Regions from separate parts of the Lysinibacillus phoenicis genome, predicted to be linked through region 1. Evidence: a T-box and tRNA genes for the amino acid it is inferred to sense, from the RefSeq annotation. Region 1 holds a T-box; the other regions hold tRNA genes.
The links. A T-box is a leader RNA that pairs with one kind of tRNA and senses whether it is charged. The one in region 1 lies ahead of metG (methionine--tRNA ligase), so its partner is inferred to be a tRNA-Met.

Region 1 (10,109 bases):
AAGAACTTTCGATGGAGCTTTTAAAGTTGAAGAGAGACTTTGATAAGGAGCTGCAGGCATATGATGAAGAGATTCAAAAGCGAGAAGTCCAAAGAAAAAAACAAATTGCATCAATAGAGTCTTTATTAAAGGAAATCGCTGAATTGCGGGCTGAAAATAAATTATTAAAGGAAAGCCAAAAAGTTTCGAATGAAGCTACAATTGATATTGACTATAAAGCGATTGTCGGAGGGCTTGAAAAAAAATTAAGCGACTTTACATCAGCAGCAGGTAGTCATATGGAAAAAATGATAGAGGTCTTGGAAAAATCATATAGAGACAAAATAGAAACAGATAGCCTTCATCAACACTTGATAAAAGAGTTGGAGAGGAAAAATTCAGAGATTGAAAGATTATCAAATGAAATGGAAAAACAAACTAATGATATGAATAAGGAAATGAAAAAGTCCATTCATATGGAGGAGCAAATAGATTACAGATTACGTATACTCGATGAATTAGATCAAAAATTAAATGAGCTGGCATTAGAAATCAATAGAGAGCGGGTATAGCTATGAATTTATACAGACTGTTTCAAAATGTTTACTTTTGAAACAGTCATTTTTATTCTGGAATGGAATCCTCTCAATGCGGTTCTCGAACCGCTCAGAAGGTAGGTGAACCCGCTCAAAGGTAGGGCATAGCCGCTCGAAAGGATGGTGAACCCGCTCAAAGGTAGGGCATAACCGCTCAGAAGGATGGTGAACCCGCTCAAAGAAAGGTCATAGCCGCTCGAAAGTATGGAGAATCCGCTCAAAGGTAGGGCATAACCGCTCGAAAGGATGGTGAACCCGCTCAAAGAAAGGTCATAGCCGCTCGAAAGGATGGAGAATCCGCTCAAAGGTAGGGCATAACCGCTCGAAAGGATGGTGAACCCGCTCAAAGGTAGGGCATAACCGCTCAGAAGGATGGTGAACCCGCTCAAAGGTAGGCCATAACCGCTCGAAAGGATGGAGAATCCGCTCAAAGGTAGGGCATAACCGCTCGAAAGGATGGTGAACCCGCTCAAAGGTAGGGCATAACCGCTCAAAAGGATGGTGAACCCGCTCAAAGAAAGGTCATAACCCCTCAAAAAGAAGATGAACCCGCTCAAAGAAGGCATCAACCATCTAAAGGAATCTGCTCAAAAGAAGGATAACCTTAATCCCTAACGGTTACTTTCTTCAAATTACTTCGTTTCTCTGTGTAGTGTCTTGCGTTTTAAGCGAGGAGAGTACTTTTTTAGCTCCAACCTTTCAGGGTTATTACGTTTGTTTTTAGTTGTTATATAGTTTTTATCACCTGTTTCGGTGCAGGCTAATGTTACTTGTACACGCATAAATAGGCCTCCTTTTAAATAGTAATGATTACGATTTAATTATTGTATTTAAGATTAAATATTGTCAAGTTTATTTTTGAAGGTAATAAAAAGCTTTGCATTTTTCAATATTGTATGTTTAAATTACAAATTGTAAATAGTAATAATTACGATTTAGGGAGTTGTAAACATGACAAAGAGAATTCCTGTTACTGTATTAAGTGGGTATTTAGGATCCGGTAAAACGACGATGATGAACCATGTATTGCAGAATAAGAAAGATTTACGTGTTGCTGTTATCGTCAATGATATGAGTGAAATTAATATTGATGCTGGGCTTATTGCGAATGGTAGCGGTATTTCACGAACGGAAGAAAAATTTGTGGAGCTATCCAATGGCTGTATTTGTTGTACATTACGAGAGGATTTATTGCAGGAGGTGGAACGTCTCGCTAAACTTGGTAATATTGATTATATATTGATCGAATCAACAGGGATTAGTGAGCCAATACCCGTGGCACAAACATTTAGTTACTTAGACGAGGAGCTAGGAATTGATTTAACGAAATTTTGTCAATTGGATACGATGGTTACGGTTGTAGATGCACATCGCTTTTGGCATGATTTTCAGTCAGGGGAAAGCTTGTTGGAGCGGAAGGAAGCAGTTGGCGAATTAGATGAGCGTGATGTTGCAGACCTGCTTATTGATCAAATTGAATTTTGTGATGTCCTTGTGGTAAATAAGTGTGATTTAGTATCTGTGGAAGAGCTTGAACGATTAGAACGTATTTTGCGTGCGCTGCAGCCCGAAGCAAAACTGATTCGTACAACAAACGGTGTTCTTGATCCAGTTGACATATTAAATACAGGTCGCTTTGACTTTGAGCGTGTATCAGAATCAGCTGGTTGGTTAAAGGAGTTAGAACTGGGCCATGAGAATCATACGCCAGAGACAGAGGAATATGGGATTTCTTCGTTTACTTATAAACGCAAAAGACCATTCCATCCTTTGCGATTTGTTGAGTGGTGTGATCAAATGCCAGACTCGATCGTACGAGCAAAGGGGATTATTTGGAGTGCAAGACACCAGGATGTTGCGTTATTACTATCACAAGCAGGATCATCTGCAAAAATTGAACCTGTTTCATATTGGGTAGCAGCTTTGTCTAGTACTCAGCAACAGGATGTATTCCAACAAAGTCCAGAAGTGTTGGAGGATTGGGATGAGGAGTTCGGAGATCGATTGACTCAGCTTGTTATGATTGGTATTGATCTAGATAAAGAGGAGATTATCAAACAGTTAGACAGCTGCTTATTAACAGATGAAGAATTTCGTAACCCATGGGAGCTTCTACAAGATCCGTTTAACTGGGAATGGCATTAATAAGAAAAGAAGATTTCGGTTAAGACTCCGAAATCTTCTTTTGGAATACGTTATTATAATTTGTTGCATCTCGCAATGCCTTTTCTTCTATAGGGATTCGTACAGAGAGCATTGTAATGTTTAGTAATGTAAAGCAAAACGCGGTAAAGTAAGCTTGAAACATAATCGGTAAAAGGAGAATTTCCAAACAAACGACAGCATAATTTGGGTGACGCATATATTCATATGGACCTTTACGAACAACTTGAGCATCAGGTAATATGAGGATTTTTGTATTCCAAAAAGTCCCTAAGGAGCGAATACACCAGATCCGTAATGCCTGAACAGCTATAAATAATATAAAAAATAATGGAAATAAGGGCGAGAGACCATTGTTATTTGTAACGACTTCCACAATTAAAAACAAGAAAAAACTAATATGCATAGTAACCATATACGGGTAGTGAGAAGCACCTTCTTCATAAGCTCCTTGTGAAAGCATCCACTTCTCATTGCGCTTGGCAATGACTACTTCTGTCAGTCTTTGTAGAATGACAAGAGTTAAAATTAGATAGAAGATCATGTTACTCCCTCCAGTTTAATAATACAGCTTCTGCACAAAAACCAGGGCCAAGAGCGACGAGTAAACCTGTATCCTCCACTTGTCCTTCATGTAGCATAAATTGCTCTAATACATATAACACTGTTGGTGATGACATGTTGCCATGGTGGCGTAATATTTCCCGAGAAATGTCGGTTTTTTGGGAAGAAAGATAAAGTGTGTCCTCATATGCTTGTAATACTTTTTTTCCTCCAGGATGAGCAATGAAATGAGTAAGTTGTTCGCTGTACATTCCTTGTTCCATTAAAAATTGTTCAATGAAAGGTCCTAGCCAATTGGTGATAATGGCAGGAATACTTTTTTGAAAGATGACATGGAGCCCATTATTTTTAACATCCCATCCCATGACACTTTCTGAATCTGGCATCCATTTAGAGCCTGTAGCTAGAATAGTAGGGGACGGAACTTTTGTGTCTATTGCTATTTCATCTCCGCAAATGAGAATACAAGCGGCACCATCTGCAAAAAGTGATGCACCGATTAAATTACTTTTAGAATAATCATTTGGCTGAAAAGTGAGGCTACATAACTCAACACAAACAACAAGCACCTTCGCATGGGGATGTGCTTTACAAAAATCATAAGCTCTACTAATTCCAGCTGCTCCACCTGCGCAGCCAAGCCCCCAAAGTGGAATACGTTTAAGTCGATCTGAAAAGGTAAGCTTGTTCATAACACGCGCATCAATGCTAGGTGTTGAAATGCCCGTACTACTAACAAAAATAATGGCATCAATTTCTTCGGGAGAAATTGGGGAAAATAAAAAGGCGTTATTTTCTAAACACGCTTGGATGACGTTCACGCTATATTGTGTAGCTAATTCAATATATAATTCGTTACGTTCCTCAAAAGAGTGATTCGTACGATGCCATTCTGGTGGTACACAAAAATGTCGTGTGTCGATACCACCATTTTCAAAAACCTTTAAATATCGCTCTAGTTTTGGGATTTTTGCATAGAAAAGCTCTTTCGTTAGTTCCTCTGCATTTGCTTGCTGTAATGTGTAGGGCGGTTGATGTGTGCTAATAGAAATGATTTTAGGCAATCCAACATCTCCTCGCAGTTAGTGGTCTTGTTCATTCTATGCGTTGAGGATTGGAATAAATGCTTATAAAATTGGAATTGACAATTTCTGAAAATTTAGCTATATTAATAACAACAAAATGGAAAGTAGGTGATGTGACATGATGAATAGATCTGTTTTTAGTGAACTGCAATTCGGTTTGTTCAATTTCACACGCCTAAACTATACAACATGACACCGTGCTATAGCTCGGAGTATTTGTGTACCTTTTAAACGTGCCTGTGAAACCTTGTAACTGCCGAATTGCAGATACAAGGTTTTTTTATCGTGGTCCCAAATTGCTGAACCGCGATATAGCCTATGGTGTAAGTGTCAATTGCAATTACGCTAAAAGGCATCATGATATGTACGTTTAGGAGGAAATTAAATTGAAATTAACAACATTAGGTTTTACAACTTATTTTGAAGAGCAAATGATAGAAATGAAAAAACAGCCAAAACTGAAAAACTGTGTGCCTGCAAGGGTTACCTTAGAACATAAACATTCTTATCGTGTGTTGGCCGAAGAGGGAGAATGGCTAGCGACAATTGCTGGTCATTATGCCTATACGTCTTTAGCTCGTGAGGACTATCCTGCGGTTGGTGATTGGGTACTAGTAGAGAAAATGCCAGGTGAGGAACGAGCGATCATTCATCAATTATTCCAGCGCAAGTCTGTCTTTTCACGTAAAGTGGCAGGTCAAGAAATTCAAGAGCAGATTGTCGCATCGAATGTCGATATTGTATTACTTGTTATGAGCTTGAATGCGGATTTTAATATTCGACGTATGGAACGCTATTTAGTGGCCGCATGGGATTCAGGTGCAAAGCCTGTTATTGTACTGACAAAAGCGGATTTATGTGAGGATGTTGCAAGCCTAGTTCAAGAAGTGGAGACCGTGGCATTTGGCGTAGATATTTTTGTAACGAGTGCTTTATCTGGTGAAGGATTAATGGAGATTCAGGCATTATTTCAAGAAGGAGTGACGGGGGCGTTACTGGGCTCTTCAGGGGCAGGTAAATCAACATTAACGAATGCATTATGTGGAGAAATGCTGATGAAGGTAGCGGGTATTCGTGAGGATGATGCTAAAGGACGTCATACAACGACACATCGAGAGTTAGTAATGTTACCTACTGGAGGCTGTTTGATTGATACGCCAGGAATGCGAGAACTTCAATTATGGGATCAAGGTGATAGCTTGGCGTCGAGCTTTCAAGATATTGAAGAACTAGCAACAGCTTGCCGCTATCGTGATTGCACCCATCAAACAGAGCCTTATTGTGCAGTACAGCAAGCTATTATAGATGGTGATTTGGACCAATATCGTCTGCAGAGCTACTTTAAGCTACAACGAGAATTGGCTTAAATCGAACGTAAAACAAATGCCCAGGCAAAGCTTGAGGAACAGCGTAAGTGGAAGCAAATTACAAAGGGATTGAAAAAAAGAAATAAATAATCATTAGGAGCACTTCTATGACAGTTCAACATATCAATCATTTACTATTTTCGGTTTCTAATTTAGAGGAATCCATCGCTTTTTATGAAAATGTTTTCGATGCTAAGCTATTAGTAAAGGGGAAGACTACAGCCTATTTTGATGTAAATGGGCTGTGGCTTGCCCTTAATGTAGAAAAGGATATACCGCGCAATGATATCCAGCATTCCTACACACATATTGCCTTTACGATCTCTGAGGATGACTTTGATCAAATGTATGATAGATTAGTGCAATTAAAGGTTAATATTTTAGCAGGTAGAGAAAGAGACGAAAAGGATAAAAAATCGATTTACTTTACGGACCCTGATGGCCATAAATTTGAATTTCATACGGGAACTTTGCAAGACCGTTTGAGTTATTATAAGAAGGAAAAGCTGCATATGGAGTTTTTTGATCATTAATCAAGGAGTGATTCAATGAATAAAGCGTTTATTTTTGATATGGACGGTACATTATTTCAAACCAATCTCATTTTAGAGCCTGCACTTGATGCAACATTTGATGTACTACGTTCAAAGGGCTTATGGCAGGGAGAAACGCCGATAGAAAAGTATCGAGAAATTATGGGTGTACCATTACCTGTTGTCTGGGAAACATTATGTCCTATGCATTCGGTAGAAATACGTGAAGAGAGTAATGTCTTATTTCATGTAAAGTTGATTGAGCAAATACGTAATCGTAAAGGGGCATTGTATCCACATGCTGAACAAGCCCTTGCAGCATTGTCAGAGAATTATCCGTTATACATAGCGAGTAATGGGCAGGTTGACTATTTACAGGCAATTGTTGAAACATATCAATTAGGACGCTTTATAAAGGGAATATATAGCATTCAATCTATTGCAAGTGGTCATAAATCCGATTTGGTCAAAAAGGTAATAATTGAAAATGGAGTACAGATCGGAGCAGTAGTAGGAGATCGATCTTCTGATATTCAGGCTGCACATGACAATCAGCTACTGTCGATAGGCGTTCGTTTTGACTTTGCGCAAGATAACGAATTAGCGAAGGCCGATATTGTCATAGAGGATTTAACAGCATTATTAAACATAACGCTAGATTAATTACCTACAAACATTCCTCCCTCAACTTTTGGTGAAGGGCTGCTATAACGACAATCATTGCAATCTCGCACAAGAAAGAGTAAAATAGTGCCAATCCTATAAGAAAAGCATTGAAAAGGAAAAGTAAATTGGACTAGCATTTTGTAGAGAGCCTCTGTTGGTGGAAATGAGGTAAATGACCCCTTTTGAAAATGACCTTTGAGCTTCGTACCGAAAGCTTTTTAGCAAGTAGATTACGACGAGATGGGCACTCGTTACAACAGCGGCAGTATCTTTTATTTATTGAATGAGACGTACTGATAGAGGCAAATAGTGTGAGCTATTTGTAAATATAGGTGGTAACACGGGTATACTCGTCCTAATCAGATTTGATTAGGGCGATTTTTTTTACTATTTTTTATGTGAGGGGAGCAATTTAGAATGACAATTGTTATTGGAGGAGCTTGGCCGTATGCAAATGGCTCTTTGCATTTAGGTCATGTTGCCGCATTATTACCAGGTGATATTTTGGCTAGATATTACCGACAAAAAGGCGAGCAGGTGTTATATGTATCGGGCAGTGATTGTAATGGCACGCCTATTTCAATTCGTGCAGCACAAGAAAATACTACAACAGAGGCTATTGCCAATCATTATCATGATGAATTTACAAGATGTTTCAATGACTTAGGATTTACTTATGATTTATACACAAGAACGGACGCAGAGCATCATCATGAATCGGTTAAGGCTTTATTTTTACAGCTGCTTGCTAACAATTTCTTATACAAGAAAAAAATTGAACAGGCTTACTGTGAGACAGATAAGCAATTTTTACCGGATCGTTTTGTCGAAGGGATATGCCCGAATTGTGGTGCGAAGGCAAGAGGTGACCAGTGTGATAACTGCTCAGAAATTTTAGATCCGCTAGATTTAATTGATAAGCGCTGCAAAATTTGTGGGAATGAGCCAGTGATTAGAGAGACAAAACATTTTTATTTTACCTTTAGTCAATTTCAAGGAAGGCTCGAGTCTTATTTAGCGGAAGCGAAGGCAGAAAAGCGTTGGCGGGATAATGCTATAGGATTGACGGAGCGCTATTTGGCAGAGGGAGTCCCTGACCGAGCGGTAACAAGAGATTTACCAAATGGTATAGATGTTCCAGTGCCTGGCTTTGAGGGGAAAAAGATATATGTTTGGATTGAAGCAGTTGCAGGGTATTTAACAGCCAGTCTAGAATGGGCAAAAGAGCATCAAATAGCAATAGAAGACTTATGGAATGAAGAAACCATTTCGTATTATGTCCATGGTAAAGATAATATTCCTTTCCATACGGTTATTTGGCCTGCAATTTTAATGGGAATCGGAGCTAAGGCTTTACCAACACATATCGTATCGAATGAATATTTAACATTAGAAAAACGCAAATTATCTACTAGTCAAAATTGGGCTGTGTGGGTACCTTATATTCTAAGTCGCTATGATGCGGATTCTATTCGTTACTTTTTAACAATAAATGCGCCAGAAAACCGTGATACTGATTTTTCATGGCGCGAATTTATTTATAGCCATAACGGTGAACTACTAGGAGCCTATGGTAATTTTGTGAACCGTACATTGAAGTTTATTGAGAAATCATTCTCTTGTCAGGTGCCACAAGCGGAAGTGGATAGCGACATTCGTAAACAAACGATTCAGCTATTTAATGAAGCTGGTACTCTTATAGAGGCTGGTCATTTCAAACAGGCGTTAGAGACTATTTTTGAGTATATTCGAGGGGCTAATCGCTATTTTGACGAACAACAGCCATGGCTACAGGTAAAAGAAAATGTGAAGGCTGGCAATCATACATTAGCAACCTGCGTCTATATTATTGCTAATCTAGGCCAGCTACTACATCCGTTTCTACCGTTTTCGGCTGAGAAAATAAGAAACATGTTAGGCATCAATGATATGATGTGGCATGAACAAGTGGAACTGCCTGCAATCATTCAAGATGTGACGCCATTGTTTGAACGTCTAGATGTAGAGCGAATTGATGAGGAGTATCAAAAATTAGTGAGGGACAGTCTCTAGCATCAAAAAGCAGTATGACTCTTAAAGCCATACTGCTCTTTTCTATTATTTAATTCATCACAGGTGTTAATTTTGCCACGACAATGCTATTGATGGCATTAATATAGGCAAGGGCGCTTGCCTTTAATATATCTGTATCTGCTGCTTTAGCAATATACTTTTCACCTGCATGCTCAATCGTAATTTTTACTTTACCTAAAGCTTCTTTGCCTCGTGAGACACTATTGATATTGTACTCCACAAGCTTTACATCAATGTTTGTAATTTCTGCAATGGCTGAATATAAAGCATCAATTGGGCCAGAGCCCACTGCACTTGCTTTAAACACCTCGCCACCTTTACAGATCTTAACACTTGCAGAAGGGAAGCTTGCATTGCTGACGACTTGTAGATCTTCGAAATCAAAGAATTGGTCACTGTAGTGTGTAGCGTTCTTATTGTTGGCATCATGCTTTTCATAATAGCTTTCAACAATAACGTATAAATCGTGATCGTATACTTCTTTTTTTGCATCGGCTAGCTTTAAGAAGCCTTCAAAAATCCCTTCAAATTCATCTGTTGAAAGATTAGAAAACCCTAATTTTTCAAGAGCATTTTTTACGGCATGACGACCAGAACGAGCTGTTAGTACTAGCTCCATATCATCAAGACCTACGTCTTCGGGATGGACAATTTCATAAGCATCACGAGATTTTAGCAACCCATCTTGATGGATACCAGAAGAATGAGCAAATGCATTATCTCCTGTAATGGCTTTATTGACCTGAACATCTAAGCCCATAAAGCTAGAAACAAGACGAGAGGTATTGATAATCTCTTTTGTATTGATGCGTGTTTCAGCATTATAAATAGAGCTACGAGTTTTTAGGGCCATGACAACTTCTTCTAATGCAGCATTACCTGCACGTTCGCCAATACCATTAATTGTACACTCTACTTTATCTGCACCATTTTTAATGGCAGCAAGCGTATTAGCCGTTGCCATTCCAAGGTCATTGTGGCAATGAACACTTAAAAGAACGCTGTCATCTAAATTTTTCATACGGTCATTTAATTTAAAAATCATTTCTCCAAATTCCTCTGGTTCTGCAAAGCCTACTGTAT
Region 2 (10,109 bases), 750 kb from region 1:
ATCAATAGCCATTTCTGTAAGTTGATCCGTTAAATCACTAGCATTATCAGCTGGATGATTATCATAATTCGATAGCTCTGTCGCTTGTGGTCGCTCCGATTCCTTTATTCGTTGTTCTATTGTTTGTAATTCTTGCTCTAGTTGTCTTTTAAATTTTTGCATAACTTGTTGATCCATAAAAATCCCCTCCTCATGCCTTCATATTTTCCTCATTTACGATTTCTAAAACATGTCAGCAATAAGGATGCTTTTATTTCCTCGTATAAGCTATAATCGCATCATGTAAAAATTGTGCTGCTCCCGTCGCACTTCGCTCATCATAGTAAGCAGTAAAACGTTCATCCGAGATATACATTTGAGCTAGCCCAGCATGTGCCTCTGTTGAATATTCCTTCCACGTAAAGCTCAGCCAGCGTTTATGCAACTCAGCTACTTCCATCGCCAAGTCACTTGTAGCATCACCAAGCTCCATTGCTTCTGCTAAACGCTCAAACATTTGCTGCTCTAACTGCTGCATTGCTTGATATTGTTGTTCTGTCATATTCATCAGCTTAGCATTCGAAGCATCCACTGTTTCATCTCCATATTTGGCGCGAATTTCTTGGCCATATTGCTTTTCATTATCCTCGATTAACTTTTCTTTAAAACCTTTAAATTTTTCTTCATTTGACATTGGTTGTTCCTCCTCAATGGATTGTATTGTTTTTTCTACTGTCTGTAAGATGGTTTCAAGTTGCTCCTTGCGTTGAAGCAAAGCAGCTCTATGTGTTTTTAGCGCCTCGGCATGTTGAAAGTTAGGCGCCTGAATAATGGCCTGAATCGTTGCTAGCTTCATATCCAATGCACGATAAAATAAAATCTGCTGTAGCATATCAATTTCATATTGGCCATAAAATCGATAGCCTGCCTCATTGGTTCTAGCTGGCTTCAGCAGCCCAATTTCATCATAATAGCGTAATGTTCTCGTACTAACTCCCGACATTTGGGCTAGCTCTTGAATTGTATATTCCATGTTGTCACCTCCCACTAATGCTACTGTAAACTTTGACGCAACGTTAAGGTCAATAGCAAAATGAAAATAAATTTTCTAAACCATATTCATCCTTTCAGTTCATATAATTCCATAAATACCTATAAAGCAATTTTTACTTGCCGATATGAATAGTAAATATTTCACAGGAGTGTGATAGGATGAAGTGTCCAAATTGTCAGCATGAGAATCTTTCAGACAGCAAATTTTGCTCTGATTGTGGCAGTAAACTTATGAATTCATCATTATCAAAACAAGGTATCCCAACATGGGCAATTATCGTATTATCGGTCTGCTTTCTTGCCATCGGTGGACTAGGTTATGCATATTGGGACTTTTTCACTGATAAAAAGAATCAAACTACTACTTACTCAGAAGTAAATGATAAGCAACAGGTAAATACACAGCAAGTTTCCTCTGAAGAACTCACAAAAAAACAAGAAGCTCATGCACAGCAGGTTGATCGTGTCACCCTAATAAAGGAAATTCAACAAAAGGTATTCACGGTCCTCAGTAACAATAGTCAAGGTTCTGGCTTCCTGTATAAAAAGGGTGGTTATGTTATTACAAATGCACATGTTGTTCAAGGAGAAGTGGATGTCACGCTTCGTAATGCCAATGGTCAAGAATCACCAGGAACGGTTATCGGTATATCAGACCGCTACGACATTGCTTTAATTCATGCACCTAGCTATCAAGACACACAACCGTTGGGAATTGAAACAACCGAATCACCTATTGGCTTAGAGGTTATTGCATTTGGTAGTCCACAAGGCTTTGAAAATTCAGCATCTATTGGCTATATAACAGGCAATAAACGGGACATGAAGCTTGAAAACTTTATTTATAAGCAAATTTATCAGGTAGATGCACAAATTGATAAGGGGAGTAGCGGTGGCCCATTGGTTGATGTCAATACAGGCAATGTCATAGGGATTAATTCTCTACTTTACACAACTGAAACAAGTACTAACTTTGCTTTCTCCATCCCACTTTACAGTATGCTTGACCAATTTGAAGGATGGGTTGCTAAACCACTTTCTGCAAATGAGGTTCGTGCTGTTGCGAATGTTTATGAAAATAGTCAACAATCCACTATTGAAACAAAATCCACTAACGAAACAGATGCTTTGCTAGCAGGGCAATTCGTGCAAGCATTCCGTCTCTATTACGAGATGGCACTGAATGAAGGTGATTTTTATTGGATTATTGATATGCTTGCACCTGACAGTTCAGCTTATCAAGAACTAGAGAAATATATTAATGAAATTGCCTATCAAGGACATTATTTCTATTTTACTAATAATGAAGTGCTAGATGTACAATATTCAAATGGTCAATATTTCGTGGATATGAATGAAACATTTGATTTTTATGATGCACAAGGGAATTACCAATTCTATAATCGCTATAAAACCTATACAGTTATAACAGATGATTACGGTGCTTTTAAAATTTCTCACATTACCATTCACTAATAATTTCTTTGTCATTCGAATACAAGGAAAAAACAATCAATCGGAATGCTTTTAAAGTGTCTCAGAGGTTAGACACTTTTTCTTGCACTTACTACCTCAAATTTTCCCTTCATGATCAACTTCTTCGTCTATCATTTTTTATAAGAAATAAAAAAACTATACATTCATCTAATGCCGATGAATGTATAGTTTAATGATTAATTATTTAACAAAAATTTCTTCCACTTGATCTAGCATAATGTTGGCTGCTAAAATGCCTCCAGCAGTATTCCAAATAACATCATCTACTTTATGTGCATTGCCTTTTTGAACAGCCGTTAGGTTTTTCCAAAGTGGATCTTGTGTCCACTCATGTTCAGTTGATAATGCTGAATCATCACCTGTTGGCATGTACGTGAAGTAGAAAATAACATCCCCATCCATTTGAGGAATTGCTTCTTTTCCTACTTCAATCGCTAAGTTACCTAATTTTGCATTATCTTTAAATAAATCTGCTTGTGCTGGCACACGTTTAAATCCTAAAGCATCAAAAATAACGCCTGAGAATGAATCTGTGTAATAGATACGAGATTTATCTGCCATAAAGCGTACAAATGAAACTTCTTGGTTTGTTTGTTCTCCAAGCTTTTCTTTCAGCGCTAGTAACTTATCTTCGTAGGCTTTTAGCACCTCTTGTCCCTTTGTTTCTTGATTTACTGCTTTTGCGTATAATTTAAAGTTCTCTTTCCAATCACCACGTAATGTGTCTGAAAACACAGTTGGCGCAATTTTGCTAAGCTTCGCATAATCTTTTTCTTGTCGTAATTTATTACCGATGATTAAATCTGGCTTTAAAGAAGCGATTTTTTCGATATTAATTTCATGTTCGATACCGACAACTTCCACACCGTCCATTTGATCCTTAATGTGATCATACCATGGATCGCCTGTCCAAGATTGTACTGCACCTACTGGTTTAATTCCTAGTGCTAATAATGCTTCTGTTCCTTCATTTGTTAAAACAACGATACGCTTTGGTGTATCTTTTACTTCAGTTGTACCCATTGCATGTTCGACACTGTATGCATTGCTTTCTTTTGATTTCTCATCTTTGGTAGTATCTTTAGAATCGCCGCATGCTGCTAGCACAAAAATAGCCATAACAGCTAGCAAAACTAATAGTTTTTGAAATGCTTTTTGCACCTTTTCTTCCTCCATTGTATATGATAAAATGTTTAGGCATATTAGACGAGAATGAAAATCACTTTCATCTAAGATCGATATTAATCGTATTGTATGTATCTATTAATGTCAATCATTAATTTAGTAATTTTTTAGAAAAGAGTATAGTTCAATATGATATTAAAAAATAATTATTCCAAGATAATTGCTTTACTAGTAGGGGTTGTTCTCTTACTTCTTTGTATGGGGATCAGTATTGTTTACGGTTATGCGAATACTTCTATTCAAACGACCTATGAATCTTTTATACAATTTAACAATTCAAATGAGCATATTATTATTCAAAATGTTCGTATTCCAAGAGCACTTATAGCCAGCTGTGTTGGTGCTTCGTTAGCTATTACAGGCGTGCTTATGCAAACCTTAACAAAAAATCCATTAGCCTCTCCAGGAATCTTGGGTATCAATGCAGGTGCAGGCTTTGCTGTTGTCTTTGCCATGATTTTTTTCCATATTTCCAGCCTGCAATCTTTTGCATGGATCGCATTTCTAGGTGCAGCAATCGCTGCTTTATCCGTTTATGCGATTAGTTTTTCAGGTAGGGATGCTGTTACTCCCGTGAAAATCACTTTAGCAGGGGCTGCCATTAGTGCACTTTTTGCTTCATTTACACAAGGTTTACTCGCTACTAATGAAGCTGAACTCGATCAAGTATTGTTTTGGTTAGCTGGCTCTGTACAAGGTAGAAAACTTGAAATTCTACTTTCTGTTCTTCCTTATTTAGTAATCGGATGGATAGCAGCACTCATTATTTCTTCCAAAATGAATATTCTTGCTCTTGGCGATGATGTAGCAAGAGGATTAGGATTACGATTAGGGCTGATGAAAATCTTAGTAGGACTTATCGTTATTTTTTTAGCAGGTGGCGCTGTTGCGATTGCTGGTCCCATTGGTTTTATTGGCATTGTCGTTCCCCATTTTGCGCGAAAGTTTGTCGGCACTGATCATCGATGGCTTATTCCTATGGCTGCGTTACTTGGAGGGATTCTTTTATTGCTGGCTGATGTTGCGGCTCGTTATATTATTATGCCCCAAGAAGTTCCAGTAGGAGTTATGACGGCTATGATTGGCACACCATTCTTTATTTACCTTGCGCGAAAAGGTGGAAAAAATAAATGAAACATGTAAAAACAATTCGTTTACTTCAACAAAAATTTTCTTTCTTATTAGATGTACAAGCTGCAAAAAAATTAATGGTGATTAGTCTACTAGCAGTTGCTGTTTTCTTTTTTAGTGCATCATTTGGTGATTCTTTCATCAATCCATTAAAGGTTTTACAAGCTTTTCTTGGTTACGGGTCAGATTTTGATCAGCTAATCATTATTGATTTCCGAATGCCTCGGATTTTCATTGCTGCCTTTGCTGGAATGGCGTTAGCCGTAGCAGGTGCCATTTTACAAGGAATCGTAAAAAATCCACTTGCCTCACCTGATATTATCGGGATATCAGCTGGTGGTGGTGCAGCAGTTGTTGGATTCTTAGCTATTTTCAGTGATTCTAATCACTCTTTAACAGTTAGTATAGAATGGTTACCATTAGCAGGCTTTATAGGAGCTACTGTTGTCGGATGTATTGTCTATCTATTTGCTTGGAAAGATGGTGTCACACCAAATCGTCTTGTCTTAATCGGTATTAGCGTGTCAGCTTTTATGCAAGCTATTACTACCATGTTAATGATTATCGGGCCAATTTATCAAGCAAGTGAAGCGAATAAATGGATTACGGGTAGTGTCAAAAGTGCAGATTGGGATCAAGTACAAATCGTTGTACCATTGATCATCGTTCTACTACTTATTACATTCTTTATTACACGACAGTTAAATGTTCAAGAACTAGGTGATGATACAGCGTCAAGCCTTGGGCAATCTGTTCAAAAAACACGCCTTTACTTAATCCTATTATGTTCCAGTCTAGTAGCGAGTGCTATAGCATTTGCTGGCGCCATTGGGTTTGTAGGATTAATGGCACCTCATATTGCACGACGCATTGTTGGTTCATCATTCGGTGTACTTATTCCAGCATCTGCAGCAATCGGAGCATTGCTTGTGATGATAGCAGATATTATTGGTCGTACTGCTTTTAGCCCGTTAGAAGTACCCGCTGGTGTCTTTACCGCTGCCATTGGTGCTCCCTATTTTATCTATTTACTATTTAGAAATCCTAATAAATAAAGGAGTCTATACTACATGACTGAATCGTTATTAACCAAATCCCTTACATTAAGTTATGGTGATTCCAATATTATCGAAGATCTCAATTTATCTATCCCTTTGAATGAAATTACTGTATTAATTGGAGCGAATGGCTGTGGTAAATCCACACTCCTACGCTCCATCGCTCGATTATTAAAACCTAAAAAAGGTTCCGTTCTATTAGATGGAGAGGATATTTTTAAATTATCAACAAAGCAGGTGGCTAGAAATCTTTCGATTCTTCCCCAATCCCCTGTTGCACCAGAAGGCCTAACTGTCCTACAGCTTGTGAAGCAAGGTCGCTATCCTTACCAAAGCTGGCGTCAACAGTGGACGGAAAAGGATGAAGAAATCGTATTAAATGCCTTAAGAGCAACAGGCACAGAGCATTTACAAGATAGACCAGTGGATGAGCTATCAGGAGGACAACGTCAACGTGCTTGGATTGCTATGACGCTTGCTCAAGATACGGATATTATTCTTTTGGACGAGCCTACGACATACTTAGATTTAACTCATCAGATAGAAGTTTTAGATTTATTGTACGAGTTAAACCAACAGCAAAAGCGAACGATTATTATGGTATTACATGATATTAATCTCGCATGTCGCTATGCCGATCATATTATTACTGTCCGTGATCGTGGTGTCTATCGTCAAGGTAAACCAGAAGAAATTATGACAACTGATTTAGTTAGTCATGTGTTTGACCTTGATTGCCAAATGACGACAGATCCAATATTTGGTACACCTCTATGCATTCCATATGGAAAAGGACGTAGAATTTCATAGCTTCTTAGTAAAATTAAAAGCCTACACAGATTAAACTATCCTGTGTAGGCTTTAATTTATGGTAGCTATATTATAAATCTATGACTAAAATTAAAAAGTGCAGTAGATGAAATTCATCTACTGCACTTAGTATGACCCGTACGGGATTCGAACCCGTGTTACCGCCGTGAAAGGGCGGTGTCTTAACCACTTGACCAACGGGCCAATGGCGGAGAAGGAGGGATTTGAACCCTCGCGCCGGTTACCCGACCTACACCCTTAGCAGGGGCGCCTCTTCAGCCTCTTGAGTACTTCCCCAAATAAAAAATGGCTCCGAAGGCAGGACTCGAACCTGCGACAACCTGATTAACAGTCAGGTGCTACTACCAACTGAGCTACTTCGGAATAATGGTGGGCCTAAATGGACTCGAACCATCGACCTCACGCTTATCAGGCGTGCGCTCTAACCAGCTGAGCTATAGGCCCTTGGAGCGGGTGATGGGAATCGAACCCACGACATCAGCTTGGAAGGCTGAGGTTTTACCATTAAACTACACCCGCATAAATGGTGGGTCAGGACGGAATCGAACCGCCGACACTTAGAGCTTCAATCTAATGCTCTACCAACTGAGCTACTGACCCATTTCGTCCATGCTAAGCTTGCTCACTCTTTTGCTTCTCATGTTTTTCATTATAATAATGGCGGTCCCGACCGGGATCGAACCGGCGATCTCCTGCGTGACAGGCAGGCATGTTAACCGCTACACCACGGGACCTTTTGGTTGCGGGGGCCGGATTTGAACCAACGACCTTCGGGTTATGAGCCCGACGAGCTACCACTGCTCCACCCCGCGATAATGATATTCTGTTTCGAGTTTTTAAAGCACCATTTATAAAAATTTAAAACTGGAGGAGGTAGAGGGATTCGAACCCCCGCGCGGTGTTACCCGCCTGTCGGTTTTCAAGACCGATCCCTTCAGCCAGACTTGGGTATACCTCCGTTACACTATATAAATGGTGGACCTTGCAGGACTCGAACCTGCGACCGGACGGTTATGAGCCGTCTGCTCTAACCAACTGAGCTAAAGGTCCTTTAAGATGGCGGCAGAGGGGATCGAACCCCCGACCTTACGGGTATGAACCGTACGCTCTAGCCAGCTGAGCTACGCCGCCAGGATCTTTATACTGGTTATTTACTATGGTGGAGCCTAGCGGGATCGAACCGCTGACCTCCTGCGTGCAAGGCAGGCGCTCTCCCAGCTGAGCTAAGGCCCCATAATTTTAGGAAATGGTCGGGAAGACAGGATTCGAACCTGCGACCCCTTGGTCCCAAACCAAGTGCTCTACCAAGCTGAGCTACTTCCCGTTCGTTCTTTTGGCGCGCCCGACAGGAGTCGAACCCATAACCTTCTGATCCGTAGTCAGACGCTCTATCCAATTGAGCTACGGGCGCATAATAAATGGTGCCGAGGACCGGAATCGAACCGGTACGGTAGTCACCTACCGCAGGATTTTAAGTCCTGTGCGTCTGCCAGTTCCGCCACCCCGGCACATTTGGAGCGGAAGACGAGGTTCGAACTCGCGACCCCCACCTTGGCAAGGTGGTGTTCTACCACTGAACTACTTCCGCATGTGCATAAGTTTTTTTATCTGGCAATGAAAATAATGGTGCGGGTGAAGGGAGTCGAACCCCCACGCCTTGCGGCGCTAGATCCTAAGTCTAGTGCGTCTGCCAATTCCGCCACACCCGCTTATTATTATTTCAAAATGGTGAGCCATGAAGGACTCGAACCTTCGACCCTCTGATTAAAAGTCAGATGCTCTACCAACTGAGCTAATGGCTCGAAAAAATGGTGCCGGCTATAGGAATCGAACCCACGACCTACTGATTACAAGTCAGTTGCTCTACCTGCTGAGCTAAACCGGCATATGGTGGAGGATGACGGGCTCGAACCGCCGACCCCCTGCTTGTAAGGCAGGTGCTCTCCCAGCTGAGCTAATCCTCCTGGGTATTATGCCTAGCGACGTCCTACTCTCACAGGGGGAAGCCCCCAACTACCATCGGCGCTAAAGAGCTTAACTTCCGTGTTCGGTATGGGAACGGGTGTGACCTCTTTGCCATCATCACTAGACTATTTTATGTATCTTGTTTTGAAGTTGTTTACCTGTCCTTCAAGACAAGAATTATTGTATAACGTTTTTTAACATTGTGCAATACTTTTTTATAAAAAAAAGAAATTATTACTTTTTAAAGATATTTTTGTTAAGTAAGAGAAAATATTGCCCTGCAAAATATTATATCAATTGTTGTTTCAAAAGAAAACAATTATTTTTCTTGATATGTTTTATAGCCTAAAATCTATAATAAAACAAGTGAAGGTCTTATAATTTCCCTCACTTGTTATCTAATGAAATGGTTGAAAGCTCTATTGTTAATCTTGTAATCTCTTCAATTGTTGTCGAAGGGCCAAAAGAGATTCTAAAAAATTGGCGTGCTGCTTCCAAAGAAAAACCCATCGATAAAATAGCCTTCGTTCCAGATTCACTATGAATATCACATGCGCTACCTGTAGAGATACAGATTCCCGACTCGTTCAGCTTTAAAAGAACATATTGGCCCTCTACTCTATCCATCATTACACCACAAATATTAGGTAATTGCTGCTTACATTCTATTAGCTTGCATGTTTCAGGCAGTTTACTTTTTAAAACTCCTCTTAACATCACATAATGTTGTAATTCATATTGATAGTTTTCAATTGCAGCTGCAAAGGCCACAATTGCAGGCGTATCTAATGTACCTCCTCTTAACCCTCTTTCATGTGTCACACCTGGTGTTAATGCTTGCACGCGGATGGAGGGATTTAGATAAACCGCACCACACCCCTTTGGCCCACCTATTTTATGAGCCGAAATTGTAATAGCATCTATTCCTTTTGGTATAGCTAATTTTCCAAATGACTGAACACAATCAATATGACAGTAAACACCTGATTCTCCTGCCAGCTCTATTATTTTCTTCAGAGGCTGAATGGAGCCAATCTCTGAATTAACATGTTGAATGGTAATCAAAGCCGTGTCCAATCGTATTGTTTTTTGAAGTTCCTGCAAATCAATACAACCATCCTTCTGTAACGGCAATTTTGTCACTTCATACCCCATTTTCTCAAGTGTATTCAAAGCTGCGTGCACTGACGTATGCTCAGCTTGAGATGAAATAATATGCTTCCCTTTTTTAGAGGCTAGCGCTAATGACAAGATGGCCATAATATTTCCTTCTGTTCCGCTCCCAGTGAAAATAATACCATCGCTAGTTACGCCTAGAGCTTGCGCTACAACTTCTCTTGACTGTTGCACGAAATAATGCGCTTGTCCTCCTAGATCATGAAGACTTGAACTGTTTCCATAATAACGCTG
Region 3 (10,109 bases), 740 kb from region 1:
GCTGGAACAATTGCTATTGCGGGAAGTATTTTAATTAGTTGGGGCGATTTTAAAGTAAGTGGGACAGCTTTTTACGGAGATATATTAGCGCTCATTGCTTGTGCACTTGCTACAGCTTATTTTTTATTAGGACAGGATGTACGCAAAAGATTATCGTTAATGACTTATACAATGGTTGTTTATGTAGTGAGTACAATTACTTTATTTATCTATGTACTAATTAAAGGAGAATCATTTGGACCGTATTCTTCTTCTGATTGGTTATGGTTTGTCTTATTAGCGTTAATACCTAATTTATTTGGTCATACTTTATTTAATTGGTCTATTAAATACGTAAGTACGAATGTTGTTTCAATAGCTATTCTCTTTGAGCCGGTTGGTGCAGCTCTTTTAGCATTGTGGATATTTAAGGAGTATTTAATCGTTACCCAAATCTTTGGTGGGTTAATTGTATTAGTAGGAATCCTATTGTTTGTAATTGATATAAAAAAGATTTTTAAATTTTTTATGAAAAATGCTTGATTTTAAAAATGATATATTATATATTATTACTTGTCCTTAACAAGAAGGAACACTTGAAAAAAAGAAATTTAAAAAGTTGTTGACTTCTCGTTGAGAATGAGATATGATAGTAAAGTCGCTAAAACGACTTAAACAAAATGAACCTTGAAAACTGAACAAGCAAAACGTAATCAATAAAGTTTTAAGTAACTAGTTTCGGCTAGTGAACAAAACAAAATTTTGGACATCAAAATTGATGCCAGCAAAACAATTTGAGCTAATCAAATTTCTTTTATGGAGAGTTTGATCCTGGCTCAGGACGAACGCTGGCGGCGTGCCTAATACATGCAAGTCGAGCGAACAGAGAAGGAGCTTGCTCCTTTGACGTTAGCGGCGGACGGGTGAGTAACACGTGGGCAACCTACCTTATAGTTTGGGATAACTCCGGGAAACCGGGGCTAATACCGAATAATCTGTTCCACCTCATGGTGGAACACTGAAAGACGGTTTCGGCTGTCGCTATAAGATGGGCCCGCGGCGCATTAGCTAGTTGGTGAGGTAACGGCTCACCAAGGCGACGATGCGTAGCCGACCTGAGAGGGTGATCGGCCACACTGGGACTGAGACACGGCCCAGACTCCTACGGGAGGCAGCAGTAGGGAATCTTCCACAATGGGCGAAAGCCTGATGGAGCAACGCCGCGTGAGTGAAGAAGGTTTTCGGATCGTAAAACTCTGTTGTAAGGGAAGAACAAGTACAGTAGTAACTGGCTGTACCTTGACGGTACCTTATTAGAAAGCCACGGCTAACTACGTGCCAGCAGCCGCGGTAATACGTAGGTGGCAAGCGTTGTCCGGAATTATTGGGCGTAAAGCGCGCGCAGGCGGTCCTTTAAGTCTGATGTGAAAGCCCACGGCTCAACCGTGGAGGGTCATTGGAAACTGGGGGACTTGAGTGCAGAAGAGGAAAGTGGAATTCCAAGTGTAGCGGTGAAATGCGTAGAGATTTGGAGGAACACCAGTGGCGAAGGCGACTTTCTGGTCTGTAACTGACGCTGAGGCGCGAAAGCGTGGGGAGCAAACAGGATTAGATACCCTGGTAGTCCACGCCGTAAACGATGAGTGCTAAGTGTTAGGGGGTTTCCGCCCCTTAGTGCTGCAGCTAACGCATTAAGCACTCCGCCTGGGGAGTACGGTCGCAAGACTGAAACTCAAAGGAATTGACGGGGGCCCGCACAAGCGGTGGAGCATGTGGTTTAATTCGAAGCAACGCGAAGAACCTTACCAGGTCTTGACATCCCGTTGACCACTGTAGAGATATAGTTTCCCCTTCGGGGGCAACGGTGACAGGTGGTGCATGGTTGTCGTCAGCTCGTGTCGTGAGATGTTGGGTTAAGTCCCGCAACGAGCGCAACCCTTGATCTTAGTTGCCATCATTTAGTTGGGCACTCTAAGGTGACTGCCGGTGACAAACCGGAGGAAGGTGGGGATGACGTCAAATCATCATGCCCCTTATGACCTGGGCTACACACGTGCTACAATGGACGATACAAACGGTTGCCAACTCGCGAGAGGGAGCTAATCCGATAAAGTCGTTCTCAGTTCGGATTGTAGGCTGCAACTCGCCTACATGAAGCCGGAATCGCTAGTAATCGCGGATCAGCATGCCGCGGTGAATACGTTCCCGGGCCTTGTACACACCGCCCGTCACACCACGAGAGTTTGTAACACCCGAAGTCGGTGAGGTAACCTTTTGGAGCCAGCCGCCGAAGGTGGGATAGATGATTGGGGTGAAGTCGTAACAAGGTAGCCGTATCGGAAGGTGCGGCTGGATCACCTCCTTTCTAAGGATTATTTCGGAATACAAACCTAGGGTTTGTAAGATTACGTTTTGCGTTCAGTTTTGAAGGTTCATTCTTCCGAATGAAATACTTCAAAACTTGTTCTTTGAAAACTGGATAAAACGACATTGAAATTGTAACAAACACATTTATTTTTTAAGTTTTTTATAGGCTTAATAACATTAGTAAGGTTTCAAGACACGAGCAGTTCTAGGAAGCAATCGAGTGAATGAAGGAGCGTACTTCAGTACGTGACTGATTGAACGAGTGAAGCTGACAACGAAATGCGATGTGTATTGAAAGCTGTAGGTTAAGTTATTAAGGGCGCACGGCGAATGCCTTGGCACTAGGAGCCGAAGAAGGACGGCACTAACACCGATATGCTTCGGGGAGCTGTAAGTGAGCTTTGATCCGGAGATTTCCGAATGGGGGAACCCACTACGTTTAATCGCGTAGTATCTTGACGTGAATACATAGCGTCTTGAAGGCAGACCCAGGGAACTGAAACATCTAAGTACCTGGAGGAAGAGAAAGAAAAATCGATTCCCTGAGTAGCGGCGAGCGAAACGGGAAGAGCCCAAACCAAGAGGCTTGCCTCTTGGGGTTGTAGGACACTCTATACGGAGTTACAAAAGAGCGAGTTAGATGAAGCGACTTGGAAAGGTCCGCCAGAGCAGGTAAAAGCCCTGTAGTCGAAAGTTCGTTCTCTCCTGAGTGGATCCTGAGTACGGCGGAACACGTGAAATTCCGTCGGAATCCGGGAGGACCATCTCCCAAGGCTAAATACTACCTAGTGACCGATAGTGAACCAGTACCGTGAGGGAAAGGTGAAAAGCACCCCGGAAGGGGAGTGAAAGAGATCCTGAAACCGTGTGCCTACAAGTAGTTAGAGCCCGTTAATGGGTGATAGCGTGCCTTTTGTAGAATGAACCGGCGAGTTACGATTACGTGCAAGGTTAAGCTTTAGAAGGCGGAGCCGCAGCGAAAGCGAGTCTGAATAGGGCGAAATAGTACGTGGTCGTAGACCCGAAACCAGGTGATCTACCCATGTCCAGGGTGAAGGTAAGGTAACACTTACTGGAGGCCCGAACCCACGCACGTTGAAAAGTGCGGGGATGAGGTGTGGGTAGCGGAGAAATTCCAATCGAACTTGGAGATAGCTGGTTCTCTCCGAAATAGCTTTAGGGCTAGCCTCGTGATGAGAATACTGGAGGTAGAGCACTGTTTGGACTAGGGGGCCATCCCGGTTTACCGAATTCAGACAAACTCCGAATGCCAGATATTTATACACGGGAGTCAGACTGCGAGTGATAAGATCCGTAGTCAAAAGGGAAACAGCCCAGACCACCAGCTAAGGTCCCAAAGTAATCGTTAAGTGGAAAAGGATGTGGCGTTGCACAGACAACCAGGATGTTGGCTTAGAAGCAGCCATCATTTAAAGAGTGCGTAATAGCTCACTGGTCGAGTGACGCTGCGCCGAAAATGTATCGGGGCTAAACGATTCACCGAAGCTGTGGATTGACATCTACGATGTCAGTGGTAGGAGAGCGTTCTAAGTGCGTTGAAGTCAGACCGGAAGGACTGGTGGAGCGCTTAGAAGTGAGAATGCCGGTATGAGTAGCGAAAGACGGGTGAGAATCCCGTCCACCGTATGACTAAGGTTTCCTGAGGAAGGCTCGTCCGCTCAGGGTTAGTCGGGACCTAAGCCGAGGCCGACAGGCGTAGGCGATGGACAACAGGTTGATATTCCTGTACCACCTCCTCACCGTTTGAGAAATGGGGGGACGCAGTAGGATAGGGTAAGCGCGCTGTTGGTTATGCGCGTCCAAGCAGTAAGGCGTGTGTGTAGGCAAATCCGCACACTGTAACGTTGAGCTGTGATGGCGAGTCCGTATGGACGAAGTTCCTGATTTCACACTGCCAAGAAAAGCCTCTATCGAGGTGAGAGGTGCCCGTACCGCAAACCGACACAGGTAGTCGAGGAGAGAATCCTAAGGTGTGCGAGAGAACTCTCGTTAAGGAACTCGGCAAAATGACCCCGTAACTTCGGGAGAAGGGGTGCTCTTGAGCGTGCAAGCGCATGAGAGCCGCAGTGAATAGGCCCAGGCGACTGTTTAGCAAAAACACAGGTCTCTGCAAAACCGTAAGGTGACGTATAGGGGCTGACGCCTGCCCGGTGCTGGAAGGTTAAGAGGAGTGGTTAGCGCAAGCGAAGCTGCGAATTGAAGCCCCAGTAAACGGCGGCCGTAACTATAACGGTCCTAAGGTAGCGAAATTCCTTGTCGGGTAAGTTCCGACCCGCACGAAAGGCGTAACGATCTGGGCACTGTCTCAACGAGAGACTCGGTGAAATTATAGTACCTGTGAAGATGCAGGTTACCCGCGACAGGACGGAAAGACCCCGTGGAGCTTTACTGTAGCCTGATATTGAATTTTGGTACAACTTGTACAGGATAGGTAGGAGCCAGAGATCTCGGAGCGCCAGCTTCGAAGGAGGCGTCGGTGGGATACTACCCTGGTTGTATTGAAATTCTAACCCATGCCCCTTAGCGGGGCAGGAGACAGTGTCAGGCGGACAGTTTGACTGGGGCGGTCGCCTCCTAAAAGGTAACGGAGGCGCCCAAAGGTTCCCTCAGAATGGTTGGAAATCATTCGTAGAGTGTAAAGGCACAAGGGAGCTTGACTGCGAGACCTACAAGTCGAGCAGGGTCGAAAGACGGGCTTAGTGATCCGGTGGTTCCGCATGGAAGGGCCATCGCTCAACGGATAAAAGCTACCCCGGGGATAACAGGCTTATCTCCCCCAAGAGTCCACATCGACGGGGAGGTTTGGCACCTCGATGTCGGCTCATCGCATCCTGGGGCTGTAGTCGGTCCCAAGGGTTGGGCTGTTCGCCCATTAAAGCGGTACGCGAGCTGGGTTCAGAACGTCGTGAGACAGTTCGGTCCCTATCCGTCGTGGGCGTAGGAAATTTGAGAGGAGCTGTCCTTAGTACGAGAGGACCGGGATGGACACACCGCTGGTGTACCAGTTGTCTTGCCAAAGGCATCGCTGGGTAGCTATGTGTGGACGGGATAAGTGCTGAAAGCATCTAAGCATGAAGCCCCCCTCAAGATGAGATTTCCCATTACGCAAGTAAGTAAGATCCCTCAAAGACGATGAGGTAGATAGGTTCGAGGTGGAAGTGTGGTGACACATGGAGCTGACGAATACTAATCGATCGAGGACTTAACCAAATTGTTTGAAGCAGTCAATGTACGTTTATCCAGTTTTGAAAGAACAACTCTTTCATAAGAGCTTTTATACATACTGTATTTTGAAGCTTAACATATAGGAACTTCTGCTAAGAATGCTATATCCTTATTGTAATGCAGAAGACAGCACATCTACGTGCAAGTCTAGTGATGATGGCAAAGAGGTCACACCCGTTCCCATACCGAACACGGAAGTTAAGCTCTTTAGCGCCGATGGTAGTTGGGGGCTTCCCCCTGTGAGAGTAGGACGTCGCTAGGCATAATACCCAGGAGGATTAGCTCAGCTGGGAGAGCACCTGCCTTACAAGCAGGGGGTCGGCGGTTCGAGCCCGTCATCCTCCACCATATGCCGGTTTAGCTCAGCAGGTAGAGCAACTGACTTGTAATCAGTAGGTCGTGGGTTCGATTCCTATAGCCGGCACCATTTTTTCGAGCCATTAGCTCAGTTGGTAGAGCATCTGACTTTTAATCAGAGGGTCGAAGGTTCGAGTCCTTCATGGCTCACCATTTTGAAATAATAATAAGCGGGTGTGGCGGAATTGGCAGACGCACTAGACTTAGGATCTAGCGCCGCAAGGCGTGGGGGTTCGACTCCCTTCACCCGCACCATTATTTTCATTGCCAGATAAAAAAACTTATGCACATGCGGAAGTAGTTCAGTGGTAGAACACCACCTTGCCAAGGTGGGGGTCGCGAGTTCGAACCTCGTCTTCCGCTCCAAATGTGCCGGGGTGGCGGAACTGGCAGACGCACAGGACTTAAAATCCTGCGGTAGGTGACTACCGTACCGGTTCGATTCCGGTCCTCGGCACCATTTATTATGCGCCCGTAGCTCAATTGGATAGAGCGTCTGACTACGGATCAGAAGGTTATGGGTTCGACTCCTGTCGGGCGCGCCAAAAGAACGAACGGGAAGTAGCTCAGCTTGGTAGAGCACTTGGTTTGGGACCAAGGGGTCGCAGGTTCGAATCCTGTCTTCCCGACCATTTCCTAAAATTATGGGGCCTTAGCTCAGCTGGGAGAGCGCCTGCCTTGCACGCAGGAGGTCAGCGGTTCGATCCCGCTAGGCTCCACCATAGTAAATAACCAGTATAAAGATCCTGGCGGCGTAGCTCAGCTGGCTAGAGCGTACGGTTCATACCCGTAAGGTCGGGGGTTCGATCCCCTCTGCCGCCATCTTAAAGGACCTTTAGCTCAGTTGGTTAGAGCAGACGGCTCATAACCGTCCGGTCGCAGGTTCGAGTCCTGCAAGGTCCACCATTTATATAGTGTAACGGAGGTATACCCAAGTCTGGCTGAAGGGATCGGTCTTGAAAACCGACAGGCGGGTAACACCGCGCGGGGGTTCGAATCCCTCTACCTCCTCCAGTTTTAAATTTTTATAAATGGTGCTTTAAAAACTCGAAACAGAATATCATTATCGCGGGGTGGAGCAGTGGTAGCTCGTCGGGCTCATAACCCGAAGGTCGTTGGTTCAAATCCGGCCCCCGCAACCAAAAGGTCCCGTGGTGTAGCGGTTAACATGCCTGCCTGTCACGCAGGAGATCGCCGGTTCGATCCCGGTCGGGACCGCCATTATTATAATGAAAAACATGAGAAGCAAAAGAGTGAGCAAGCTTAGCATGGACGAAATGGGTCAGTAGCTCAGTTGGTAGAGCATTAGATTGAAGCTCTAAGTGTCGGCGGTTCGATTCCGTCCTGACCCACCATTTATGCGGGTGTAGTTTAATGGTAAAACCTCAGCCTTCCAAGCTGATGTCGTGGGTTCGATTCCCATCACCCGCTCCAAGGGCCTATAGCTCAGCTGGTTAGAGCGCACGCCTGATAAGCGTGAGGTCGATGGTTCGAGTCCATTTAGGCCCACCATTATTCCGAAGTAGCTCAGTTGGTAGTAGCACCTGACTGTTAATCAGGTTGTCGCAGGTTCGAGTCCTGCCTTCGGAGCCATTTTTTATTTGGGGAAGTACTCAAGAGGCTGAAGAGGCGCCCCTGCTAAGGGTGTAGGTCGGGTAACCGGCGCGAGGGTTCAAATCCCTCCTTCTCCGCCATTGGCCCGTTGGTCAAGTGGTTAAGACACCGCCCTTTCACGGCGGTAACACGGGTTCGAATCCCGTACGGGTCATACTAAAAAACAGTAACTGCATTTGCAGCTACTGTTTTTTTTATATTTAGATAGATATATAATTACTCATTATTTAGTGCGCTTTCATCCATATATACTACTTCCCAAATATGCCCATCTACATCTTGGAATCCCCAGCCGTACATAAATCCGTGATCTTGTGGTTTACTGTAAGGTTTACCACCAGAGGCTAGTGCTTTATTTACTAATTGATCTACTTGTTCTCGGTTTTCAGCGGAAAGACATAATATCGCCTCTGCAGAAGTAGCTGTATCTGCAATCTCCTTCTTTGTAAATCCTTTGAATCGTTCTTCTACCATTATTAATGCAAAGATATTTTCGCTAATAATCATTGAAGCTGTTGTTTCATCACTAAATTGTTGATTGAATTCAAAACCTAAGTCTTTAAAAAAGTTGATTGATTTGTTAAGATCTTTTACTGGTAAATTGATAAATATATTTTTCGATTGAAAAGCCATTGATTATCACCTCCAAATCGACAGTATCATAGAAAATAAATCCATGTCAATTTCTACAAGTAAATGGATTTCATTTAATTCCCAACATCCTTAATGAAAAAGTATAAGTCATATCAAAAAATGAACGACGTTTTTCATAACTCCTTAACTTTACAAAAAAAGCAGAAATATTGATACAACAACATGTCTGCTTTTAAAATTCTTCTTGTTACCCCCGTACAAGCATTCTTTCAAGTGAGCTAAGTGCTTCAGCGGTAGTATGTTCATCTACTTGTATACGATTATGAGGTTGTCCCTGTTCAATACTTTCAAGACTCCATAGTAAATGTGGAAGGTCTATTCGGTTCATAGTTAGACAAGGACAAAAATTTTCATTTAGCGAAATAATATGTTTATCTGGATGTTGCTTAATGATACGATTGACAAGGTTCATTTCTGTTCCAATGGCCCATGCAGATCCGCTTGGTGCTCGATTGATTGTATCAATAATGTATTTTGTCGAGCCGGCATCATCAGCTGCTGCAACAACTTCACGACTACATTCTGGATGAACAATAATCCTCATTGTGGGATGTTCTTTGCGAATGACTTCCGTATGTTGAACTGTAAACCCCTCATGCACAGAACAATGACCCTTCCACAGAATAACCTGGATGTTTTCAAGTGATTCCTTAGTTTCGAGCATATTTTTATGAGGATTCCAAACGGCCATATTTTCAAGGGGAATACCTAAATCATAGGCGGTATTTCTCCCTAAATGTTGATCGGGTAAAAAGAAAATACGCTGTTTTTGTGTAAATGCCCATTGAACAAGCTCCCTTGCATTCGATGATGTAACACAGGCACCACCATGTCGTCCCGTAAAGGCTTTAATGGCCGCGGTTGAATTGACATAAGTTAGAGGAATAATCGTATCGCCAAAGAGCTGTTGAAGGATTGGCCATGCTTGTTCTGTTTGATAAATATTCGCCATATCAGCCATCGAACAGCCTGCACGCATATCTGGTAAATAGACATGTTGCTGTTTCATTGTCAGCATGTCTGCCGTTTCTGCCATAAAATGTACACCACAAAATACGATATGTTCAGCCTCCTTATTAGCGGCAGATAATTGAGCTAGTTGTAGAGAATCACCAGTTGCATCAGCAAATTGAATAACCTCATCTTTTTGATAATGGTGTCCTGGGATAAAAAGTTTAGAGCCTAATTTTTTCTTTATTGCTAAAATACGAGATTCCATTTCCTCTACGGATAATGTCCGATAATGCTCAGGAAGTAGTGTCGTCTGTTGTAATAAACTAGTGATGGACAAGGGAATGAGCTCCTTTCATTTGAACAAGTGCACTAATATCAAAAGCTTTGACAGAATGGGTTAATGAACCAAGTGAAATCCACTGAACACCTGACTGTGCATAAGCCTTTAAATTATCCAGTGTGATACCCCCTGAAGCTTCTGTTGCAATAGTAGGGGGGACAGAAGGAAGCCAATCTCGAATTTCTTCTGGACTACGGTTATCAAACATAATGATATCTACTCCAGCAATGATGGCTTCATCTAGCTGTTCCTTTGTTTCAATTTCTACTTCAATTTTCACGGTATGACCGACTTTCTCTCTAGCGGTCTGAACAGCTTTTGTTATACTACCTGCAAAGGCAAGATGATTATCTTTTAGCATGATGGCATCATACAGTCCATTTCGATGATTAAAAGCACCACCGACTCTCACTGCATATTTATCAAGCATACGCATGCCAGGCATTGTTTTACGAGTATCACATATTTTCGCATGCGTACCTATCGTTTCTTGGACTGCTTGGTGAGTAGCTGTTGCAATGGCAGACATACGTTGAATAAGGTTTAAGATGACACGTTCGCCTATTAACAATTTTTGTAAGGGACCTTTTATCACGGC

Region 2: it has a tRNA-Met gene. The T-box ahead of metG (methionine--tRNA ligase) is inferred to sense a tRNA for this amino acid. The anticodon was not compared.
Region 3: it has a tRNA-Met gene. The T-box ahead of metG (methionine--tRNA ligase) is inferred to sense a tRNA for this amino acid. The anticodon was not compared.

What each region holds. Positions count from the first base shown of each region.
Region 1 is NZ_JBDFMP010000002.1:3,144,291-3,154,399, forward strand. It holds gene ABC382_RS17200 (hypothetical protein) at 1-551, shown strand, start outside; gene ABC382_RS17205 (hypothetical protein) at 560-1,132, opposite strand; gene rpmG (50S ribosomal protein L33) at 1,208-1,357, opposite strand; gene ABC382_RS17215 (GTP-binding protein) at 1,527-2,720, shown strand; gene ABC382_RS17220 (isoprenylcysteine carboxyl methyltransferase family protein) at 2,740-3,282, opposite strand; gene ABC382_RS17225 (type III polyketide synthase) at 3,284-4,366, opposite strand; partial or broken gene rsgA (ribosome small subunit-dependent GTPase A) at 4,774-5,844, shown strand; gene fosM (FosM family fosfomycin resistance protein) at 5,862-6,287, shown strand; gene ABC382_RS17240 (HAD hydrolase-like protein) at 6,303-6,950, shown strand; T-box leader at 7,052-7,314, shown strand; gene metG (methionine--tRNA ligase) at 7,371-9,005, shown strand; gene ABC382_RS17250 (2-isopropylmalate synthase) at 9,055-10,109, opposite strand, start outside.
Region 2 is NZ_JBDFMP010000002.1:3,897,359-3,907,467, reverse strand. It holds gene ABC382_RS21115 (TraR/DksA C4-type zinc finger protein) at 1-177, opposite strand, end outside; gene ABC382_RS21110 (MerR family transcriptional regulator) at 251-1,012, opposite strand; gene ABC382_RS21105 (trypsin-like peptidase domain-containing protein) at 1,192-2,508, shown strand; gene ABC382_RS21100 (ABC transporter substrate-binding protein) at 2,710-3,705, opposite strand; gene ABC382_RS21095 (FecCD family ABC transporter permease) at 3,844-4,848, shown strand; gene ABC382_RS21090 (FecCD family ABC transporter permease) at 4,845-5,900, shown strand; gene ABC382_RS21085 (ABC transporter ATP-binding protein) at 5,916-6,713, shown strand; tRNA gene ABC382_RS21080 (tRNA-Glu) at 6,846-6,917, opposite strand; tRNA gene ABC382_RS21075 (tRNA-Ser) at 6,920-7,010, opposite strand; tRNA gene ABC382_RS21070 (tRNA-Asn) at 7,021-7,097, opposite strand; tRNA gene ABC382_RS21065 (tRNA-Ile) at 7,102-7,178, opposite strand; tRNA gene ABC382_RS21060 (tRNA-Gly) at 7,180-7,253, opposite strand; tRNA gene ABC382_RS21055 (tRNA-Phe) at 7,259-7,334, opposite strand; tRNA gene ABC382_RS21050 (tRNA-Asp) at 7,393-7,468, opposite strand; tRNA gene ABC382_RS21045 (tRNA-Met) at 7,472-7,546, opposite strand; tRNA gene ABC382_RS21040 (tRNA-Ser) at 7,600-7,692, opposite strand; tRNA gene ABC382_RS21035 (tRNA-Ile) at 7,708-7,784, opposite strand; tRNA gene ABC382_RS21030 (tRNA-Met) at 7,792-7,865, opposite strand; tRNA gene ABC382_RS21025 (tRNA-Ala) at 7,892-7,967, opposite strand; tRNA gene ABC382_RS21020 (tRNA-Pro) at 7,982-8,058, opposite strand; tRNA gene ABC382_RS21015 (tRNA-Arg) at 8,069-8,145, opposite strand; tRNA gene ABC382_RS21010 (tRNA-Leu) at 8,154-8,242, opposite strand; tRNA gene ABC382_RS21005 (tRNA-Gly) at 8,248-8,322, opposite strand; tRNA gene ABC382_RS21000 (tRNA-Leu) at 8,359-8,443, opposite strand; tRNA gene ABC382_RS20995 (tRNA-Lys) at 8,461-8,536, opposite strand; tRNA gene ABC382_RS20990 (tRNA-Thr) at 8,544-8,619, opposite strand; tRNA gene ABC382_RS20985 (tRNA-Val) at 8,623-8,698, opposite strand; rRNA gene rrf (5S ribosomal RNA) at 8,709-8,824, opposite strand; gene ABC382_RS20975 (cysteine desulfurase family protein) at 9,087-10,109, opposite strand, start outside.
Region 3 is NZ_JBDFMP010000002.1:3,885,298-3,895,406, forward strand. It holds gene ABC382_RS20835 (DMT family transporter) at 1-522, shown strand, start outside; rRNA gene ABC382_RS20840 (16S ribosomal RNA) at 793-2,344, shown strand; rRNA gene ABC382_RS20845 (23S ribosomal RNA) at 2,650-5,577, shown strand; rRNA gene rrf (5S ribosomal RNA) at 5,739-5,854, shown strand; tRNA gene ABC382_RS20855 (tRNA-Val) at 5,865-5,940, shown strand; tRNA gene ABC382_RS20860 (tRNA-Thr) at 5,944-6,019, shown strand; tRNA gene ABC382_RS20865 (tRNA-Lys) at 6,027-6,102, shown strand; tRNA gene ABC382_RS20870 (tRNA-Leu) at 6,120-6,204, shown strand; tRNA gene ABC382_RS20875 (tRNA-Gly) at 6,241-6,315, shown strand; tRNA gene ABC382_RS20880 (tRNA-Leu) at 6,321-6,409, shown strand; tRNA gene ABC382_RS20885 (tRNA-Arg) at 6,418-6,494, shown strand; tRNA gene ABC382_RS20890 (tRNA-Pro) at 6,505-6,581, shown strand; tRNA gene ABC382_RS20895 (tRNA-Ala) at 6,596-6,671, shown strand; tRNA gene ABC382_RS20900 (tRNA-Met) at 6,698-6,771, shown strand; tRNA gene ABC382_RS20905 (tRNA-Ile) at 6,779-6,855, shown strand; tRNA gene ABC382_RS20910 (tRNA-Ser) at 6,871-6,963, shown strand; tRNA gene ABC382_RS20915 (tRNA-Met) at 7,017-7,091, shown strand; tRNA gene ABC382_RS20920 (tRNA-Asp) at 7,095-7,170, shown strand; tRNA gene ABC382_RS20925 (tRNA-Phe) at 7,229-7,304, shown strand; tRNA gene ABC382_RS20930 (tRNA-Gly) at 7,310-7,383, shown strand; tRNA gene ABC382_RS20935 (tRNA-Ile) at 7,385-7,461, shown strand; tRNA gene ABC382_RS20940 (tRNA-Asn) at 7,466-7,542, shown strand; tRNA gene ABC382_RS20945 (tRNA-Ser) at 7,553-7,643, shown strand; tRNA gene ABC382_RS20950 (tRNA-Glu) at 7,646-7,717, shown strand; gene ABC382_RS20955 (VOC family protein) at 7,780-8,196, opposite strand; gene nadA (quinolinate synthase NadA) at 8,405-9,508, opposite strand; gene nadC (carboxylating nicotinate-nucleotide diphosphorylase) at 9,495-10,109, opposite strand, start outside.